Regions from separate parts of the Priestia sp. YIM B13486 genome, predicted to be linked through region 2. Evidence: a T-box and tRNA genes for the amino acid it is inferred to sense, from the RefSeq annotation. Region 2 holds a T-box; the other holds one or more tRNA genes.
The links. The T-box of region 2 lies ahead of trpS (tryptophan--tRNA ligase). A T-box ahead of a tRNA ligase gene usually reads a tRNA of that ligase, here a tRNA-Trp.
Positions count from the first base shown of each region.

Region 1: it has a tRNA-Trp gene. The T-box ahead of trpS (tryptophan--tRNA ligase) is inferred to sense a tRNA for this amino acid. The anticodon was not compared.

Region 1 is NZ_JBHZOZ010000002.1:473,050-479,169, reverse strand. Features, by position in the region: gene ACFX4G_RS06605 (Na+/H+ antiporter NhaC family protein) at 1-860, opposite strand, end outside; tRNA gene ACFX4G_RS06600 (tRNA-Gly) at 1,076-1,147, opposite strand; tRNA gene ACFX4G_RS06595 (tRNA-Leu) at 1,167-1,248, opposite strand; tRNA gene ACFX4G_RS06590 (tRNA-Trp) at 1,275-1,348, opposite strand; gene ACFX4G_RS06585 (phospholipase D-like domain-containing protein) at 1,570-2,964, opposite strand; gene ACFX4G_RS06580 (hypothetical protein) at 3,274-3,543, opposite strand; gene ACFX4G_RS06575 (GerAB/ArcD/ProY family transporter) at 4,048-5,166, shown strand; gene ACFX4G_RS06570 (hypothetical protein) at 5,263-5,496, shown strand; gene ACFX4G_RS06565 (GerAB/ArcD/ProY family transporter) at 5,523-6,120, shown strand, end outside.
Region 2 is NZ_JBHZOZ010000004.1:462,469-468,588, reverse strand. Features, by position in the region: gene opp4A (oligopeptide ABC transporter substrate-binding protein) at 1-350, shown strand, start outside; gene opp4B (oligopeptide ABC transporter permease) at 379-1,344, shown strand; gene opp4C (oligopeptide ABC transporter permease) at 1,356-2,270, shown strand; gene ACFX4G_RS14305 (YjbA family protein) at 2,571-3,320, shown strand; gene trpS (tryptophan--tRNA ligase) at 3,350-4,339, opposite strand; T-box leader at 4,416-4,620, opposite strand; gene ACFX4G_RS14295 (peptide ABC transporter substrate-binding protein) at 5,287-6,120, shown strand, end outside.

The DNA.
Region 1 (6,120 bases), on a different contig from region 2:
GCTTCTAGCACGTCTGCTTTAATAAATGCTTCAAAAAAGGTGTGACTCTTATGATGTCCACTCCACCATGTTAAAAGTAAGGTGAGTGAAATCACGACAAGTAAAGGCACTAACAAATTCCAAGGCTTAGAAGGCAAATCCCTCGATACGCAAGGATGACAATCATGCCAATCTTTTTCTTCTTCTTCCTCAAGCTTCATAGGAGCCGTAGATGTTGAATGATGAAAAAAGCTTAAATAAATCCCTACTAAAATAATCACAATCGAAAAAAAATTATAAGGAATGCTTTGAATAAACAAAGAATAAGCGTCTTGTTTTATGCCTTGATGATCAATCGCCATTTGAATGATGGATACCATATATCCTACAAATGCCGTCGCCACAGGAATTAAGACGATAACAGGAGTAGCAGTTGTTTCAATAACGAACCCTAGCTCTGCTGTCGTCATTTTCACCTTCTTCAGTAATGCTCTCATGATGGGCGCGATCGTCACGAAACGAAATGTCGGAGCACTGAATGTTCCAATGGTTGAAACATAGGTTAAAATAAGGGCTTTTTTTCTTGTATCAATTCTTTCAGCAGCTGTTTCCACAAAACCTTTAACTCCTCCAGCCATCTTAATCATTCCGATGAGCCCTGAAAACGCGTATAAAAAGACGACGATTTCTATATTACTTTTATTTCTAAGAGCTTGTACAACGTAGTGAAGTAGCTTTTCAACACCTCCAATAATCGAATGATCAATCAAATAAGCGCCTACTAATAAGCCTAAAAACAACCCTGGCAGCACTTGTTTGGTGAAAATAGCTATGGGAATAACAATTAAAAACGGTATAATTGAAAACCAACTAGATTCCATAGGACTCTCCCCTATCTTAAAAACCATATTAGATGTCTTCACGTATCGTTCATTAGCTTTTAATGTAACCCCGATATTATGTGTATATTCACGAAAACAACACGTATAAGCAGTACTGCTTTAATAAAATACTTCTGATTAAAAACAGCATCATAAAACTCTTTATTTCTACAACAAAAAAAGCAGTTTGCACATGCAAACTGCTTTTGAAAAGAAGCGGAAGACGAGGTTCGAACTCGCGACCCCCACCTTGGCAAGGTGGTGTTCTACCACTGAACTACTTCCGCGCGTATATGAAAGTAAAGATGCGGGTGAAGGGACTTGAACCCCCACGTCATAAGACACTAGATCCTAAGTCTAGCGCGTCTGCCAATTCCGCCACACCCGCGTGTAAATTAAAAAATAACTCCAAAATGGCAGGGGCAGTAGGAATCGAACCCACACTGACGGTTTTGGAGACCGTAGTTCTACCTTTAAACTATGCCCCTAGAAATGATTTCTTCAAAAGAACCTCGTTTATCAACGACGCTATATCATAATAAAACATATATGGAATTTCGTCAATAGGTCTTTTGATGAATCATAACTAGTACTAGGGGTTTCAAAAAAACTGTGAGGCATATCACAGTTTTTTACACATTCCCTTCACCAGCTGCAGTCCTCTTTAATCTCCGCTATTTGTTTTTAAAGACTCTGCTGTAACACAGTACTATACAAAATGTCTCCAAAATCGTGTAAAGACCGAAAGAATATGTAGGAGTGCAGATTTTACGGGAGGCACGTTTTTTTGAGAATCCGTATTAACATCCACAGGTTCTCCCTCATTCCCCACAAGCGTACTGTGAGAAATTTTAGTTTCAATAGCTCCTGTTAACTCGGCTGCAAATTCTTCACTATCTATCATAACCATGGATTCAGTATTTAAAAATGCAGAGCGTGAATCTAAGTTAAAAGAACCAACTGCACTTAAACGCTGATCATAAACAACAGATTTCCCGTGAATTGAATAGGGCTTTTGATATTCATAAAGCTTCGAACCAGCTTTTATAACGCGATTCTTCACTCCCAAGTATGCAGAAAAAGCCATAGCATTTGGAGTGGATGTAATAGAATTAGTTAAAATAATTCTTTGCACTTTTGGTTTTACTTGCTTATCTATATACTGTTCCATTTCTTTTGTTGGTACGATATAAGGGCTTTGAACAACAATGGATTTTTCAGCTTGCTGGGAAAGCTTAATAAATGTTTTCCATATAAAAGGGCTTTTATTTATTCGTTGAATAGGATTTGTAATAAAAGAAATCTTTCTTGTAGGCATCGTTGCTTCTCTCCATACAATATAAGGATGGACAAAAGGTTCGTTTACTTTTTTGGCCTCTTCGTATTGATCTATCAATAATTTTTTTCCTGAAAGACCGCGAAATTGTTTAGTTTTCTTGGGCTTTGGAAAAGCTTTTCGTGTATACGGATGATTCCATAATTTTTCTATATACTTCTCCATTGAGAGAATGACACTATGACTTTCTTGCTTTGTGTTATAAATCAGTACATCACGGTCATAGACAAAATTTTCATTTGGTTGACTAGCCAAGTATTTATCTCCAATATTTCGTCCTCCACTAATACCTAATTGGCCATCGACTACTATTATTTTATCGTGAAGACGGTTATGCCATGTCCAAGGTTTAAAAATAGTAAAGGGCTCATAGTACTTTAATTCAATATTATTGTGGAAAGCTAGAGCATAAAGAACATTTTTCCTCTTGCCTTTTAACCCATGAGCGATCCCATCTAACAACACGCGAATACGTATACCTCGATCCGCAGCTTCGAATAAAGCACCCATAAGTAAATCCGAAGAACGGCCTTTACCGATGGAAAAGTATGCAATATCAATTGTATGCCTCGCTTCTTGAATCATCTGCATCCGAACAAGCCCTGAAAAATAACCATTTTCTAAAAGCATAACTCGATCTGTGGATTCTTTCTTCCCGTAAAAATTCTCAGTATTCATTACTTTTAAGTCTTTTCCCTTGTGTAAAGGGACATAAAACAGTACCACTGCAGTTACGAATACATATATGAAGTACAATACGACAATCATTATTAGTATGTTTATTAGCATATTTCCTGTCACAATCCCTTTCCATTCTTATCGTTCTGTTTTTATTAGGATTCTTACTTTTTTAACTTCTATACCTTTTAAAATAAGAATGGAATGATGGATTATTTGTTACACCACTGTTGATTTCCGTGCCAGTCTTCGCCTTTCCCTCCAAACAACAGCTAGAAGCAATTATATACACGAAACCTACGTTTACACTACCAATAAAAAAAGCAGAAGTTCATTACCTTCTGCTTTTACAATTTATACTCTCTATTGTGAACCTGCCTAAGTAAAACAGCGGCTCTTTTATTGATTAAGGTCGTTCTCCATATCTTTTATATCTTGCTGAAACTCTGTTAAACGCTGACGCTGTGTTTCAGAAGCATTTTCAAGCGCATTTTCAATTTGCTGAGAGGCTTCATTCACTTCACCTATCGCTTGCTTCGCTTCATGGCCGTACGATGCATCATTTTTAGCTTCATTTGCCTGTTCATATGCATCTACTGCTTCTTTATGCCCCTGCTGTGCTGCTTGAAACGATTGTTGTTTATCTTTATTGTATGGGTATTTTTTCATCATAGTGCTCCTTTCCATTTGTTCACTCTTTAGTGTGGCATTTTTCTACTTATTCATACGACGCTTCAATAGGTTAAAGCTAAATGAATATTCCTCATAACAAATCCCTCAATCATTTAAGAGCCCTACAAAATATCTTCTATCTCCTGAAATACTTTCTATATTTTACAAAAATGTATAATCACTTTCTTTAGCGGACATCATACGAATAGCTTATCTGAACGAAAAAATGTATTGGGGTTGACTGCATGCACTTGTTTCTTTCCTTTTTGATCATTTGTGCAGGGATTATATGGATGGAAATAAAAAGATTACCTCAACACTCCCATAAAAAGGAACGGAACATTTTTATTGTGTTTATGACAATCAGTATCATAATCGCTCTTGCAAAAATCTTTCGTCTGCCTCTACCGAATCCTTCTGATTGGGTAGAAGTAATGTTTCAACCTTTAAGTCACTTATTATTCCGTTGGATCACTTAATTAGTGTATATGGCAAAAGGATGTGCTCATTTTGCTTAATGAAATCAATATTTCAGCTGCGCAGTTTCGCAAGCTAGTAACGTTATATAGTATTGGCAGCACCATTATTGTTGTACCTGCCGCTATTACAGCTGATGCTCATCAAGATGCCTGGATTGCCGCACTTTTCGGTGTAGCATCAGGAATTGGCTTAGTTTTGCTTTTCATCTCACTAGGAAACATGTTTCCAACGCTTACGCTTATGGAAATGAACGAAAAAATTTTAGGCAAAATAGCCGGAAAGATTGTATCAGTTGTTTTTGTGTTATCCAATTTATTCATCAGCAGTCAAGTTCTTTACTATGTAGGAAATTTTCTCACTACACAAATTCTTCCCTATACGCCGCTTACAGCCATCCATATTGCATTTATGGGCGTGGTCATCGTAGGAGTACGCCTAGGAATAGAAGTTATTGCACGAAGTGCCGAAATTTTATTCCCTTGGTTTGTCGGATTATTCGGACTTCTCATTTTGTCTATGATTCCTCAAATTAAAATAGAGCATATTCAGCCTGTGTTCGAAATCCATCCAAAAGCTTTTATTCGTGCTGTTTTAACCTTTTTAAGCATGAGTTCTTTGACTTATACTATCCTGCTTATGATTTTTCCTTCCCATACATCAGACACAAAAAAGGCAACTCAATCTTTTTATATAGGTAATATAGCAGGTGGACTAGTGATGGTGACGTTAATCTTACTCGGAATTTTAGTGCTTGGCCCTTATTACTCCCAAATCACCATGTTTCCAAGTTATGAATTAGGTAGAAGAATTGATGTAGGAAACTTTCTCCAAGGAATTGAAGTAGTCATTGCTATTTTGTGGTTTATTACTCTCTTTTTTAAACTTTGCATTTATTTTTACGCTACTCTTTTGGGGTTTGCTAATGTATTTCATATAAAGGACTACAAGCTATTTTCTTTTCCAGTCGCGCTCATTATGATTACCCTTTCCCTTATTGTGTATCCAAGCGTTTCTTATCAAAAGGATTGGGATACAAAAACGTGGATTCCCTACAGCTTACTTGTAGGCATCTTATATCCACTTTTCCTTTTAATAGCAGGGTTTATTCAAAACAAAAAGCGGCGTTCTAGCAATGTATAGAAACTCAAAAACCTTTAATAAAGAATGCACCTTCAGTATAAGTAATTATTTTCCAGTAAAATATAACACTAATTATTCATGTATAGGAGCTAGTGTATGCTAGGGGTATTGGGGTTACTTATTGTTGGCACGCTCGTCATTTGGTTTGAAGTACCTAAACTACGGCAAAAAAAAGCAAAGAAAGAACTGTGGCTATTCTATACAGTTCTTGCAATTGGAATGGTCGTAAGCATCTGTAAAGCACTTGGTTTAAATGTTCCAAATCCTTCTGATTTATCAGCTGCTATCTTCAAGCCAGTCAGCATATTTTTACTTCATTTACTATCTTAAGACGTTAAGAAGAGGAAGTGAATACAGTGAAACCTGTAGTTAAAATTTCAACGATTCAATTTCGCATGCTCGTTATGCTTTATACAATTGGAAGCACAATTGTTATTGCTCCAGCAGCTATGACTGTAGATTCTAAACAAACCGCTTGGATTCCAGGTATCCTTGGAGTAGTATGCGGATTTATATTAGTGAAAGTATATATAGCTCTCGGACTTTTATTTAAAGATAAAAATCTGATAGAAATCAATGAAGCAGTGTTTGGAAAATATCTAGGAAAAGGTGTATCTTGTTTATTTGTCACGTCTACTGTCATAACATGCAGCCGTATTGTATACTACGTGGGGAGTTTTTTAAATACACATATTATGATGGAAACTCCGCTGATTGCTATTCACATTATTTTTATGCTTGTGGTTGTGTTTGGAGCAAGACATGGACTAGAAACCATCGCACGCTGCTGTGAAATATTTTTCCCTTGGCTTATTGGCCTTCTCGGAATTTTCATCTTTTCACTGACTCCTCAAATGAAAGTCGAAAACCTTATGCCTTTATTAGATATTCACTTAAAGCCGCTGACTCATTCGGTTTTCATCTTTCTTAGCATCACTTATTTTACTTTTGCTC
Region 2 (6,120 bases):
TGAAAGATAACGACGATAAGGCGTTAGAAGCATTCTTTGGTTCTTGGGACACTGGTTCCGATCCAGATCCTACAGGATTATGGAGCTCTGATGCTGAATGGAACTATGGCCGTTGGGTAAATAAGGAATCTGATGAAATGCTTAAAGACGGTTTGAGTGAAAAATCATTTGATGATAAATACCGTAAAGATGTATATGTAAAATGGCAAAAATTCTTTAATGAGCAGCTGCCAGCACTTCCTTTATGGGAAAATATCAATATTTATGCTGTGAATAAGCGTGTGAAAAACGTAACTCTAGATCCATCAACGGTAGTTGTAGATCCGGAGAAATGGTCTGTAACGGAATAAGTATTTTACATGTAAAGGAGAGTCAACGATGCTGCAATACTCACTAAGACGTATTTTAGGGATGATTCCAATGCTGATTCTGATCTCCTTTGTTGTGTTTTCCCTGGCAAAAATGATGCCAGGGGACCCTTTTGGGGGAGAAATCAACCCTAGTAATACAGATCCAAAATACATTGAGGAAATGCGTGATAAGCTAGGATATAACGATCCTATCTACGTTCAATATTGGAACTGGGTAAAGGGAGTGGCACAAGGAGATTTAGGAAAGTCAACAACTCATAAGTTACCGACATTAGATATTATTTTAGAGCGTATGCCTAATACTATCTTTTTAGCTTTGACTTCGCTTTTGATTACGTATGTGTTTGCATTTATTTTAGGTATGTATGCAGGAAGAAAACCGTATACCTTAGCAGATAACTTTATTGCAGGATATAATTACTTTGCATTAGCGGTTCCATCGTTTATCGCAGGGATCGTAGGCATTTATTTATTTTCCTTTCAGTTAGGTTGGTTTCCGTTTAGCGGTTCTGTTGAAGTAGGATTGAAAGAGGGATCATGGGAATTTATTCAAAGTAGAATTCATCACGTTATATTACCCGCGCTGATTCTTGGCTTGATGTCAACCGCGCAGTATACCCAGTTTTTGCGCAATGATATTATTGAAAACAGTCGCAAAGATTTTGTGCGCACTGCTAGAGCAAAAGGGACAAAAGAATCTAAAATTTATAATGTTCATATCTTACGCAACTCAATGATTCCGCTTATTACGTTTTTAGGATTTGATCTTGTAACAATCATTAGCGGTTCTATCATTACAGAGACGATCTTTACGTATCCAGGAATTGGAAAATTGTTTGTTGACTCTGTAGCAACTCGTGACTACTCAGTTATGATGTCGCTTACAATGTTGTTTTCAATATTAACACTGGTTGGGAATCTGGTTGCTGATTTGTTATACGGCGTAGCAGATCCGCGTATTCGTTTGGATTAGGAGGAGAAAGTATGGAAATTGTAACGAAAAAAGATGTACAGCCAGAAGTGAATATGAAAGCTCCTAAAAACCTTTCTCCATGGGCGATTGCGCGAAAGAAGTTTGTTAAAAATAAACTAGCCATGATAAGTTTAGCTTTCATGATTGTGATTACGCTTCTTGCCATTTTTGCACCGCTGCTTACAAAAGCAGATATTACACGTATCGACTATATGGCGATGAATGCAGCGCCTTCTAGTGAGCATTGGTTTGGAACGGATACAAATGGACGAGACGTATTTGCACGTACATTGTATGGAGGAAGAACTTCGTTACTGATTGGAGTTGCTTGTACAACACTCGTTATTTTAATCGGAACTCTTATTGGTTCGATTGCGGGTTATTACGGAGGCAAAGTGGATCAATTCTTAATGCGTTTTACAGACTTTGTATTAAACTTTCCGCTAATTGTTTTCGTTGTAGTGTTAAATACAATCCTAATTGGAAAGATCTCAGGCGTTTGGACGCTCATCCTAGTTGTTAGTTTCTTAAGCTGGGGAAGTACGGCCCGGCTGGTTCGAAGCAAAATCTTGGCTGAAAAAGAAAATGAATATGTGCTTTCAGCCGTTTCGATTGGGTGCAGCCCGTTTAAAATCATCTTTAAACATTTGCTGCCAAATGTGTTTTCAACAATTGTGGTTCAAGCCAGTTTGCAGATGGCGATCCTTATTGTGTTTGAGTCAGCGATTAGCTTTATCGGTTTTGGCGTGCCGGCTGATACGCCAAGCTGGGGGAATATGCTGACAGAAGCAAGGGAATCAGATGTGCTGCAGAATAAGCCTTGGATGTGGGTTCCGCCAGGTTTAGCTATTACCTTTACAATCCTAGCTATCAACTTCATTGGTGAAGGATTAAAAGATGCTTTGAATCCCAAATCTCTTCGTTAAAAATCTATCACAAAAGTGTGATAGATTTTTTTAGGTTTGTCAGACCTCCTGACAAACCTATTACTATAGAAGAAACTCGGATTTTTTTCTGCTTATAGGGGTGGATATAGCTCATGAAGCCTTTAGCAATCATTAGCACTGGCGTTATATCTGAGCTTCGAAACAAGTGCATTTGAATAATAGCCAAAAACGAAGGCATTTTACAATTAATTTTTAGAAAAATAACATCATTTGGAATAAAAATTCCTTTCTCTGCCTATACTGATGGATAACAAACAGATAGTAAGTGAGGGGTAAATTATGCTATATCTTCATGATGTATGGGTTAATTGGTTTGAAGGCGAAGAAAACGGTTATAATGTGTGTCATTTCCATGAGTGGAGAAAAGACGATTGTGTAGAACTGCTCGATCAAGCACCGTTATTAAAAGTAAATCCGCTTTTATTTCATTACATTGAAAATGATCTTTCCGAGCTACCTCAACAACTACTACAAGATGTCTATCAGAAAGCATACATTCGGAAAAATCATGAACGCACGCAGGTTGAATATTGTTTTATTGTTACAGATGGAACGAATATTTTAGCAATTGATACGATGGGATATCATATTCCGATTCGAAAAAGCCGCTTAATTCCAAGACAGGAACAGTTAGTCTATGAGATGATTGCGGATCAAGAAGAGCTAGAATATAAGTTCAGTGAAGACGAGCTGAATAAAAAAGAGCATCATATTCTTTCGCCGTCTCCTGAAACGATGAGAGGACTAACACGTAAAGAACGTCAGCTAAAACAGCTGTTATTTATGGCACTTGATCAGCTACATACAACAAAAAATACTGCTCAAATCCGCTACTGGTACACAGAGTGGAATCCAACGAAGTACGAAGACATTCAAGAGATGCCGTTTCAAGACGTATGGAATCAGCTATACGATGAAACGAAGTCAGGGTGGTCACCGAAGCATAAATTATTATGCGAGCGCTTAGTAAAAGGACAACCTTTCTTTGAAAAACTTTGGGAAATTGAACAAGAGCCAAAAGTTAATTAAAAAAAACGACTGCATAGCAGTCGTTTTTTTTAACGTTTACGGCCAATTCCCATTGCGTTTCGCATTTTGCGAAGCATTTTATTAGCCGTTGCATTTGCTTTATCGGCACCTTGATCTAAAATATCATCTAGCTCGCTAGAATCAACTAATTCATAATATCTTTCTTGAATTGGAGCGAGTGCTTCAGCTACCACTTTGGCTGTGTCAGCTTTAAAGTCACCATAACCTTTGCCTTCGTACATCGCTTCAATGTCTTCGATCGATTTATTGGCTAGGATTGAATAAATACTTAATAAGTTTGAAATACCTGGCTTATTTTCTTTATCGTAGCGAACAATACCTTCTGAATCCGTTACGGCACTTTTGATTTTCTTTTCAATTGTTTTAGCGTCATCTAAAAGCGTAATGAAAGCTTTTTGGTTTGGATCGGACTTGCTCATTTTTTTCGTAGGATCTTGAAGAGACATGACGCGTGCGCCCACTTTTGGAATACGTACTTCAGGGATAGTGAAGATATCATTGTATTTTTTGTTAAAGCGCTCAGCTAAGTCACGCGTTAATTCTAAATGCTGCTTTTGATCTTCACCAACTGGAACCAAATCGGTGTTGTATAAAAGAATATCCGCTGCCATTAATGGAGGATAAGTTAGTAATCCTGCTGATACTGCTTCTTTTCCAGCGGACTTATCTTTAAACTGAGTCATACGTTCAAGTTCACCGATATACGCTACGCACTGTAACATCCATCCTGCTTCTGTGTGGGCAGGCACTTCCGATTGAATAAATAAAGTCGATTTTGCTGGATCAATTCCTACCGCTACATACAGAGCAGCAAGGCCTCGAATGTTTTTACGAAGTGCTAAACGATCTTGAGGCGTTGTAATTGCATGCTGATCTACAATACAAAAATGACAGTTATAGTCATGTTGAAGTTCAACAAATTGCTTCATCGCTCCAATGTAGTTACCTAAAGTGATTGTACCGCTTGGTTGAATACCTGAAAAAATTGTTTTCATCAAATCTTCCTTTCATCTGCACATATATGATGCTAATTTACGGATACAACATAAAAAGGCCCATCCGCTCCTAGCATAAGCTAGGGGCGAATGGACCGCGTTGCCACCCTAATTAGCACACATAATTGTGAACTATCTTTATTCATGTAACGTTGAGGTCAACGTTCAAGCTTTGCACTTGAAAGCTCCAAAGTCCATTCTGCAGGTTTCAATGTTTGTTCTCACCAGCCACAAACTCTCTAAAAATGAAAATTCTGCATACTACTCTTTTTCACAGCTTTAATTATATAGTTATTCGTTATTATAACGCGAAAAAGCAGGAATTTAAACATCTTATCGCTAAAAAGTTTTATAAGACAATTTACTGGAATTTTTCAGCGGCAAAAAAAGACAAGAACCTTTTAATTAAAGCATTTCTTAATGAAAATTTGGTGGAGGATTTGGTAAAAATCTTTTATTTAATATTTCTAATGGCTTTGTAATACTATCGTAATACCTATACTACAAAAAAGATTTTAGAAGTCTGACAAGTAGGCACAATCCTTATAAGATAAGGTTTTTTCCCTCATGACAAAAAAATACCATTAAATAATAGTATTGCAATAAATTTTTAAAATATTTATAATAGGCGTAACAAACATATTTTTTACAAAGGTATTACAATTTCTTAATTTTTCAGAAAACACAAAATAGACAATGTTTTGTTTCAATTAGCGAATTTTGTAATGAATGAGTCTTCTACATATTAAGCGCATACATTGGATTTACAGCATGTAAACAATTGATGACAGTTTCATAGAGTAGAAGAATAATTTTGCAGTGAGGTCTTTAATGCTCTACTACGTGAAAAAATAACTGATTATTTTGTATTGAAAGAGGATTAAGAAATTAGTGCATATCAAAAAAATATGGTTGCCACACAAACAAAATTTAATAGGGGGTAACACGCAATGAAGAAAAGGTTGTCGATTCTTTTCAGTTTGCTGCTTGTAATGAGCTTGTTTTTAGCTGCATGTGGATTTAACAAAGAATCTGGTGGCAGTGAAAATGCTAGCAGTGATGGCGGCGAAAAGAAAAAAGAGCAAGAGCTTCGCGTAAACATTAAAACTGAGCCTTTTTCATTAAACCCAGGCTTAGCTAATGATTCAACGTCATCAAACGTATTATTACAAACATTTGAGGGTTTAACTCGTATCGGTAAAGATGGAAAACCTGAAAATGCAATGGCGAAAGATGTGAAGGTCAGCGATGATCAAACTAAATATACGTTTACAATTCGCGACGATGCAAAATGGTCAAATGGTGACCCTGTAACAGCAAAAGATTTCGAATATGCATGGAAATGGGCGTTAGATCCTAAAAACGAATCTCAATATGCATATCAATTATACTATGTTAAAAATGCACAAGCTGCTAATGAAGGAAAAGGTTCATTAGATGATGTTGCGGTTAAAGCAACAGATGATAAAACGCTTGAAGTAACATTAGAAAACCCAACGCCATATTTCTTAGAATTAACAGCTTTCTATACGTACTTCCCAGTGAATACGAAAATTGCTGAATCAAATGAAAAATGGTACACAAATGCAGGCGAAAACTATACGTCAAACGGTCCTTTCAAGCTTAAAGCTTGGAAACATAATGACAAAATCGAGTTAGTTCCTAATGAAAACTATTGGGATAAAGATGCTGTAAAACTTAAAAAAGTTGAAATGTACATGATCAATGATAACAACACTGAACTTTCAATGTTCAAAAACGGTGAATTAGACTGGGCGGGTATG